Linked DNA regions of Longibacter salinarum. The protein of the gene in region 1 interacts with the protein of each later gene in a pairwise test. Links are inferred from orthologs where the notes say so. Each region holds a gene or a part of one and is shown on either strand. Other genes may lie near its edges.

Evidence for each region.
Region 2: the proteins of priA (region 1) and CRI94_RS10445 interact in binary tests that used the Escherichia coli proteins (3 or more experiments, as listed by UniProt). The link is inferred for Longibacter salinarum from one-to-one orthologs.

What each region holds. Positions count from the first base shown.
Region 1 is NZ_PDEQ01000007.1:109,904-114,759, reverse strand. Bases 1,744-4,856 are described here. They hold priA (replication restart helicase PriA), read right to left. Parts: upstream 4,484-4,856; coding sequence 2,003-4,483; downstream 1,744-2,002. Also shown: CRI94_RS13860 (PepSY-associated TM helix domain-containing protein), read left to right, coding at 1-694.
Region 2 is NZ_PDEQ01000005.1:69,918-74,412, forward strand. The notes cover bases 628-3,379. They hold CRI94_RS10445 (single-stranded DNA-binding protein), read left to right. Parts: upstream 628-1,623; coding sequence 1,624-2,136; downstream 2,137-3,379. Other genes in these bases: CRI94_RS10440 (alpha/beta fold hydrolase), read left to right, coding at 628-976; CRI94_RS10450 (DoxX family membrane protein), read left to right, coding at 2,400-2,879; CRI94_RS10455 (P-II family nitrogen regulator), read right to left, coding at 2,924-3,298; CRI94_RS10460 (DUF2309 domain-containing protein), read right to left, coding at 3,338-3,379. Also shown: more of CRI94_RS10440, read left to right, coding at 170-627; more of CRI94_RS10460, read right to left, coding at 3,380-4,495. UniProt on the Escherichia coli protein: Plays an important role in DNA replication, recombination and repair. Binds to ssDNA and to an array of partner proteins to recruit them to their sites of action during DNA metabolism. Acts as a sliding platform that migrates on DNA via reptation.

The sequences.
Region 1 (4,856 bases):
TGTCCTCTGGTGGCCACGACGCCTCCGTGCACTTCGTGCGGCGCTCGTGGTCGTCTGGAAAAAGGGATGGAAGCGGCTAAACTACGACTTGCATCGTGCCGGCGGGTTTTACACCCTCGGTTTCGTGCTGTTAACCGCGACTACGGGCGCTGCGCTGATCTTCTATACCAGCACGCAGGAGCTCACGAACACGGCCACAGGCTCACCGGCTTGGCCCCCGGCGCCCCCGACCGTGGATACGCCGGTCTCGTTTTCGCCAACAGCAATCGACGCGGCCCTCGACTCCGCCCGCAGCGCTCTTCCGGGAGCCACCGCCTCATTCGTGTACGCCCCGGCCGCACCGGAGGCACCGCTCACGGTCCGGCTTCAGGCGCCCGGCGAGTGGCATCCGAACGGACGAAGCTTCGTGCATATCGCGAGCGATGGCTCCGTGCTCCGCGTGGACGACGCGCGGTCGGCGCCCGTTGGCTCTCGCATCATGCACGCCACGTACCCGCTGCACATCGGCGCGGTCGGCGGACCGGTCGTCCGCTGGCTCTACGTCCTTCTCGGCCTCGCGCCAGCGGTGCTCTCGATTACCGGTACGATCATCTGGTATCGGCGGTGGAAGCGTACCGTTCCGGACCAAGGAGGGGATTCGGCGCCGGATGCTGAAGCGCCCGTGCCGGTTCGTGCGGCGCGATTGCCGGAGTAGGCGGAGAAAACCTCCGGGTTTTCTTTGTAAACGAGGTGGCTGATTCGAGTACTGCGATTATCCTCCTCGTTCATGTCCCATTTTTTGGACGACCAAAAAACGGGACTCAAAAAAGTCGCCCGTCTGTCCGCGCTCCGGCTGGCGTCTCCTCTCGATCGCGGAACGAATCGAAAGGGCCCGAAGGGTCATCCCGTGGACTCGCCTGCAAAGCAGGCTCAGACAACGATTCGTTCGGTTCGCGCTCTTGCTACAACGCTTTTTCGCCGGACCGCGCAAGGCCGGGACAGCACCCTCGTTCAGCAATCGTGCTTGTGTCGTTTCGGCCCTTGGAGACGTTCGCCGCACGGACGGGAGCGGAGGCGCCGCGTCCAATTGCTGGTTAGTCCGCCGGTTAGCGAAAACGTTTGGCGGGAAATGCTCCCCCGCGAAGACCTCGAAGCAACGCCGTCAGGTATTTGCACATCTCCCCCAGAGAGGTCGAGCCTTGGAGCATTTCAGCAGCGCAGAAGCGGACGTCAAGCGAAGGTCTCCCTGGCCTTGACTTTTTTGCGCTGGTTTTTTGGTCAAGCAAAAAACCGGCACCAAGGAATGAGGGAGCGTTCTCTATTCTTACTGTCTCATTTTTTGGATCGCCAATAAACGAGACGCAAAAATCGCCACAGGCACTACCTCGCTTTGCTCGGGTTGGCGACCCGGCGGTCCGCGCTTCGTCTAGCGCTCCGACTCCGCCGCACCAACCGGTACTAGCTCACCGTGCTCGCGTCGCAGAACGAATCAAAGGGCCCGCAAGGTCATCCTGTGGACCCGCCCGCAAGACGGGCTCAGACACGGATTCGTTCTGGTTTGCGGCTCCGCCTTCGCGCACCACGGGCACTAACTCGCGATGCTCATGTCGCTCGAGACGACGAACCGCGCAAGGCCGGGACAGCACCCTCGTTCAGCAATCGTGCTTGTGTCGTTTCGGCCCTTGGAGACGTTCGCCGCTTCGACGGGAGCGGAGGCGTCGCGTCCAAGAGCTGGTTGGTCCGCCGGTTAGCGAAAACGTTTGGCGGGAAATGCTCCCCTGCCGCAGACCTCGAAGCAACGCCGTCAGGTATTTGCACATCTCCCCCAGAGAGGTCGAGCCTTGGAGCATTTCAGCGGCGCAGAAGCGGACGTCAAGCGAAGGTCTCCCTGGCCTTGACTTTTTTGCGCTGGTTTTTTGGTCAAGCAAAAAACCAGCACCAAGGAGTAGAGGACGAGCTACAGGATCTCTTCCCGTACCGACTTTCCCACTTCAACACCTTGAAACGTCCACACGTCTACACGTCAAAGCAACCCGACGGCGTCAACATCGATCGAAACATGATACCCATTCGGGACGCTGCCGAACGACTGCTCGGTGCGCCGGAGGGCCGACTGCAAATGCTTCTGCGACTGGCGCGACTTCAGGACGGTCCGATAGCGAAACTGCTTCTTGACGCGCTTGACGGAGGCGGGGGAGGGGTCGCCGATGAGCACGTCGCTCGCGCTGTGCTTGCGGAGCGCCTTCGTCCAGTTCTCGGCCAGGCGCTCGACGCGAGCTTCCTTCGGCCCGCGGAATTCGACCGTCGCGAGGTGACCGAAGGGCGGGTAACTGAGTATTTTTCGATCCTCAAGCTCCGATGCCGCGAAGCCGTCGAAGTCGTGGTCCAGCGCAAACTGCAGCGCCTTGTGCTCGGGGTTGCGCGTTTGCAGGATGACCTCGCCGCGCAGATCCGCGCGACCGGCCCGACCTGCCACCTGCGTCAGTAGCTGAAAGGTTCGCTCCTCGGCGCGGAAGTCCGGCAGCAAGAGGCCCACGTCCGCATCCACGACGCCAACGAGCGTCACGCGGCTGAAGTCGAGCCCTTTGGCGATCATCTGGGTGCCGAGCAGGATGTCTGCACCGTTGCGAAACTGGCTCAGAATCTTGTGGTGGCCGTGCTTCTTTCGGGTGGAGTCGCGGTCCATCCGCAAAACCTCGGCATCGGGAAAGACGTCGTTCAGCTCATCCTCGACCCGCTGCGTACCGGTCCCAATCTGATGCAGGTCCTGCGAGTTGCAGGAGGGACACGCGCGCATCGTCGGCTCGGTGCGTCCGCAATAGTGGCATTGCAGCATGCGCCCGCCACTTCGGGTCTTGTGCACGGTCATCGTCACGGAGCAATCGCGGCAGAGCGGCGCCCACCCGCAGTCACAGCACTCGATGACCGGCGCAAACCCGCGGCGGTTCTGCAGGAGAATGGTCTGTTCGCCCCGGTCGATGCGCGCACGGATGGCCGCCCGGAGCGGCTCGGACAGGGCACCCTCGAGCTGGTGCTTGCGCTTCTGCAGCGTCAGGTCGACGATCTCCACGTTCGGTAGCTCGGCCGACGTACCGGACGAATCCGGCACCCGCTCCGGCATGTTGAGCCGCGTGTATTTTCCCCACTCCGCGTTCATGACCGACTCCAGACTCGGCGTCGCGCTCCCGAGCACGCACACGGCGTCGTTGAGGTAGGCACGCATCACGGCGACGTCGCGAGCATGGTAGCGTGGCGCGGGGTCGAACTGCTTGTACGACGACTCGTGCTCCTCGTCGACCACGATCAGGCCGAGATTGTCCATCGGGGCCAGCACGGCCGACCGGGGACCAATGGCGATCGACAGCTCTCCGTCGCGGAGTTGCCTCCACGCATCGAACCGCTCGCCCATGCTCATCTGCGAGTGCAACACCGCGATCGTGTCGCCGAAGTGCGACCGGAAGCGCTGGACGGTCTGCGGCGTGAGCGCGATTTCCGGGACGAGGATGATGCCCGTTCGGCCCTGGGCGAGGACGTCCTTGAGGGCGGCGATGTAGACCTCGGTCTTGCCGCTTCCCGTGATCCCGTGCAATAGAAAGGTCTGGTAGCTCTGGTCTTCGACCGCTCTGGCGACCGCATCGTACGCCTCCTGCTGGGAGGGGTGAAGCGTGTGATCCGGCGCCGGGCCGGGATCCGGCAGATCGTCAAGGGGCGAACGCACCACCTCCTTCTCGACGGTTTCGACCATCCCCTTGTCGACCAGGCTGTTGAGCGAAGAGTGCGAGGCCTCCGCCCGCTCCAGAAGATCGGTTCGTAGCGGCTCCGGCGTGCCTTCCTCGCGGAACCCTGCCAGCGCTTCGATCAGTGCTTTTTGCTTCGACCCGCGCAGCTGTTCGACGAGGTCAGCCGCGGCCGACGGGTGCTGAAAAGCCGCGGAGAACCGGACGTATGTTGCCGTTTTCGCCGAGACGCGGGCGTCGCTCAGTTGCGTGTTTACCTCCAAAATGCCCTCCGCTGCCAGCCGGCGCACTAGCCCGAGCGGCACCGTCGTCCCGAGACGCTTTCTAATCGCGCTGAGCGTCGTGTCGTCGCGCCCCTCCAGGTCCGCCAGGAGCGGTCCCGCCTGCTCGTGTTCGACCCACTGCCCCGGCGGCTCTTCCGTGCGGCGAAGGCGGTGCGTGCTCTTCACGTTGATGCCGGAAGGAAGCGCCGCCTTTATCGCCTCGCCCCAGCTGCAAACGTAGTAATTGGCGATCCACTTCGTGAGACGCAGCATCTCCTCCGAGCAGGCCGGGCGCTCGTCCAGCACGTCGAGGATGTCCTTTAGAGCGAAGTCGACCGACTCCGGGTCCGGTCCCTCGGACGCGACAACGCCCGTGAGCCGCCGTTTGCCGAACGGCACCAGCACCCGATGCCCGATGTCGACCGTGTCGCGCATTTCGGTCGGCACGCCGTATGTGTAGGTCTGATCGACCGGGACCGGCAGCACGACGTCGACAGTGGTCATGTTGAGTGCGAAAATGGAAATTCGAAGGGCGAAGTAGGGAAATTGAAGTGCGAAGTGAGAAATTCGAAAGGCGAAGTAGGAAGACCCTTCGGAGCTGCCTGCTACCTCAGATCACGGCGAGGCTTGCAGTCACAGCCAGCACCAAACATAGGAATCGAGCCAGAGACAAACAGCCATGCCGGTCGTATTCACCGTGCTAGCCCAGAGATGAGCACGAATGCCACCACGATGATTGTGAAGCGAGATGCATTTCGACTACCGGGGGGCAGTACCTGATAACCTAAGGCCCACCGACTCCTGTCGCGGTCTTTTCTCCTCGCGCAAGCCCGCTTTCCCTCATCCCCAAAGCTCATACCCCAAACCTCACATCTCA
Region 2 (4,495 bases), on another replicon or contig:
CTCAGGCCCTGAAGTCTTTTGAATGTTACCGACCTCGTGCGTTTCTTGCAAGGGACTTGAGCAGTGCGCATGGCCTCGTTTCATTTCTCTTCGAATGCGCGCTTTTCTGCCCCACGTTTTTGCGCCGCGCCGGCTACGCTCGTCCCCCCTGGCCTCTTTCTTTCCCTCTATGCCCGACACACCATTCACCGTCCGCGAATTGGACGCGTTCGAATACGTGGACGAAGGTCCACGTGACGCCGAGGTGCCCCCGGTCGTTCTTTTACACGGCATGCTCGGAGATTTAAGTAACTGGACCACGACCATCGAGGCCCTCTCCAACCGGGGATACCGTGTGCTGGCGCCAACCATTCCGGTGTACGACCTTCCACTCGGTGAAACCAGCGTGCCCGACCTGGCCGACTTCGTCCGGTCGTTTATCGAGCGACTCGAACTTGAGCAAACGGTTCTAACCGGCAACTCGCTCGGTGGCCACATTGCCCTCCTCTATGCGCTCAAGTACGCGGAGGATGTCGCGGCCCTCGTTCTCTCTGGCTCCTCCGGCATCTACGAAGCTACCCTCGGCACCACGACGATGCGCCGACAGGATCGAGAGTTCATTCGTGAGCGGACGGAAATGACGTTTTATGATCCGGCTCACGCCACGGAAGAGCTTGTGGACGAAATGCTGGACATCGTCAACGACCGCCCCCGCGCACTCCGACTCATTAAAATCGCACGCTCGGCCGACGAGGAGACCGTCACGGAACAGCTCGGGACGCTTCCCATGCCGACCCTGCTCATCTGGGGACGCGACGACGTGATTACCCCGCCCGACGTGGCCGAAGAATTCCGGGACCGGATGCCGAACGCCCACCTTCACTTTATCGATGAGTGTGGACACGCTCCGATGATCGAGCACCCGGACCAGTTCAACGAACTCACGCTCCAGTTCCTCGACGAACTTTCTGAACGCCAAAATTTCCCACAGTCATAGGGCCGACCCGACGGACCCATGACTCGACCTGCTTCCGCGCATCCCGTTGCACTGCTACCCCAACCGTACACCACAGTAGACACGGGCGCCTGCAGATGTCCACTCGAGTATACACACCCGTCCGCTCACCCTATATAAGCGCATTGTAAACGGCGATTCAGGGACGTGGCACGTACGTTGCCATTTATCTGATGCCCAGTCGGAGGGTGCCTCCACGCTGCGACTGGCCTTCGTGTCGAACAGCACGACAGGATTCATTATCGCCGGGTTGACGCGTTTTTGGGTGAGCGCGCAGCCCGGCGTTTTTTATGTCGCTTCCTACCAATCGTACCGGTACCACGACGTACTCGCCCCCTGTGACATAGTGGTGTCACCACCCGTCCGTATATTACACACGCTGGTCCGCGATGTCGACGTGTTGTGAACGCAAAGACATTCGGTCTGCAGTACGTCAAACTTTTTGTCGCTGACGTTATGACGTCGGCATCTGGTGTGTCTTATAGACAGACAAGACGATAAGCGTAACCGCCGACTGCTCCGGGATCGTGCCGAGGTTGGACATTTCCACCTCGCTGTGCGTAGACTCCGAGCATGTCTGGCGACACGCCCATAGACAGCATCTCTTCACTCAACGCAACGAGAACGCCATGGCTCGCGGAGTCAACAAAGTCATTCTCATCGGAAATCTGGGTCAGGATCCGGAGCTTCGCTACACGGGTAGCGGCACCGCCGTGTGCAATATGCGCCTGGCCACAAACGAATCGTACAAGGATCGGGACGGCAATCTGGTCGACAAGACCGAGTGGCACACGGTCGTTGCCTGGGCACGACTCGGCGAAATCTGCAACGAGTACCTGTCAAAAGGCTCACAGGTGTACTTCGAGGGCAAGCTGCAGACCCGATCGTGGGAGGACCGTGACGGTAACACACGTTACTCCACGGAGGTCAAAGCGCAAGAGATGATGTTCCTCGACCGCGCCAACAACGGCCCTGGCGGTGGCCCGTCTGGCGATGGGTTCAGCCAGGGACAGGGCGGAGGCCCGTCGGATCAGCGCCAGCAACAGGGGGGCGGACCGCAGCGTCAATCCCGCACACAACAGCAGCAACAACAGCAGGAGGAGCAGGAAACGTTCGAGCCGGACGACGAACTGCCGTTCTAGCGAATGCGAAATGGGGAGGGCGAACGTCGAAATGCTTCTTCCCGCGACATTTCAGTGCAGCATCCGCCGTCGGCATCCAGGGTTTCTCTGGGGGCCGGCGGTTTTTTTAATTTTCTAACCTCGTTCAACGCCCACCGTCGTCCGATCGGCAAAATGTCGTTGAATCGGGTCGAGGGACCGGCTCCGCGTTCACGCGTCACCGTTTGCATGTTGCATCATTCGCGTTCCTTCATGCCGACTCTCGCACGACGCCCCGGATCGCCATGCCTGACCAACTCGAGTCTCTCCGCCGCTCCTTCGACAACGTCGACCACGCCATCGCCGGATGGATGCGGCGAAACGGCTCGCTCCTCCTGCGTATCTCCCTCGGCGTGATCTTCGTCTGGTTCGGCGCCCTCAAATTCTTCGACGGACTCAGCCCCGCCGAGTCGCTCGTTCGGAGCACGGTCTACTGGGTCGACCCCGACATCTTCCTTCCGATTCTCGGAGCGTGGGAAGTACTCATCGGACTCGGCCTCCTGTATCGCCCGGCCATTCGCGTCGCGATTTTTCTCCTATTCGCTCAGATGCCGGGGACGATGCTCCCGCTGATCCTTCTGCCCGAGGTGTGCTTCACAATCTTCCCCTTCGGACTCACCCTTGAAGGACAGTACATCATCAAGAACCTCGTCCTCATCAGTGCTGCCCTCGTCGTGGGGGGCACCGTGCGGTCCGACATCCGCTCCGAATCCTACAGGAAGTAGTAGAATCGAACGCTTCCCGCACGTCAAACCTCATCCCCCACACCTCACTTTTCGTCTTCCTCCAAGAACTTCTCGAGGCGGACCACTTGCGTGTTTGATACGAACATCACACCCGAGCTTTTCTCGAACAGGGGCGTGAGGCCATCCATCACGCAGTCAATCATTTCGTCATCGCCAACAGCGAAGAACATGACGAGACCGGCGCGGTCGTTGAAAAGAAGACGTCCCTCGTGGAATCCGTGCGCCCCGCGGCCCGCGATGTCGCGATGAACCGTGTATCCGGTGGCGCCGCACTCCTCCAGCAGGTCCTGAACGAATTTTTCCTTTTCGCCCCGGACGATAATCTCGATTTTCTTCAGCGGATGCAGGCGGTGCTGCCTTTTGGGTGATTCCGTCGTCTCCTGTGGCTGATCAGTCATGGCAAGGTAGAAGAGTCGGTTAGATGAAATGCCAGATGTTCAAGAAGTGGGTTCTGCTTCGGGCAACAGCTCAGGAACGGTCCGATCGTCGGACATCACGGATGCCCATGTCCCACCGGGTTCGTAACGAAGCAACGTGTTGTCCTGCTGCGGATCCATGACCGTCAAGGCGACCCATTCGTGGTCAAACAATCGCTTTAGCGTATCCTGCCGCTGCAGGATCATGCCGACACGCTCGACCGGGGCATGGAGCACGGCAAACAGGCGAAGGGGGTCATGATACGGTACGTCGTCATCGAGATACAGCGACTGCAGCGGCAGCCCAGTCATCAGGTCGCCGCCATTTCCCTGCACTACGCCGACCTTCCCGCTGACGTTGTGCGTTATTTTTGAGCCGCTTCCGTAGACCGCATTGTCGACGGTCGAGAAGTAGTACTGCATGTTAATCCACTCGCCGACGACGAGCGGGCCGGTAAGTATCGTTTCGAGCGCCGTTCCGCTCTCGTCAACCCTCCAGTCGTACGAGTGAAGAAAACTCCGACCATCAAGGTCCAGATCGTTCGTCAGCCGACGTGGTCCGACAATGAACGCCGCATTGCCGGCCAGCCCCCACTCGGGGCGCGTCTCCGACCAGTCCGCTGCGCGCCGCTCCGTCTCTCGTGATGGATCCGAAAGCAGTTGAGCATCCATCGTGCCAACCCGTTCGGCCGCCGCCTTTTCTCGAGCCTTCGTCAGGTCCGCGCGGAGGCGAGCCAGCGCATCTGCATCGACTGGCGGATTCTCTTCGTCGACATAAAGACGAACCTCGTCGGTTGTCGTGTTGTGCTCGCCCGCGAGAAAGACCGTATCATCGGGAATGTCGATCCCCCGATCGCGGAGGGCATCGCGTACGTCTGAATCATTGCAAATGGCGGCGAGGACCCGGGCATTCGGTCCCCCAGGATTTCCGGCGCAGGCTCCACAGTCCAGACTCGACTTAAAGGGGTTGTTCGGCGTCTGACTGCCGTGCCCCGTAAAGACCACAATCGGAGCAAACGTCTCCGTCCAGCCCATCAGACGGAATGCGGCCTCGGCGTACACGACCTTTACCTGATCGGACAGACCCACGGCAAGGGCATCTTCCTCGTCGAGCGACTCGTCCCGGTCCACAGTCACTTCCGTAAAGCTCGATGGACGCGGAATGCGCTCATTAGCGGA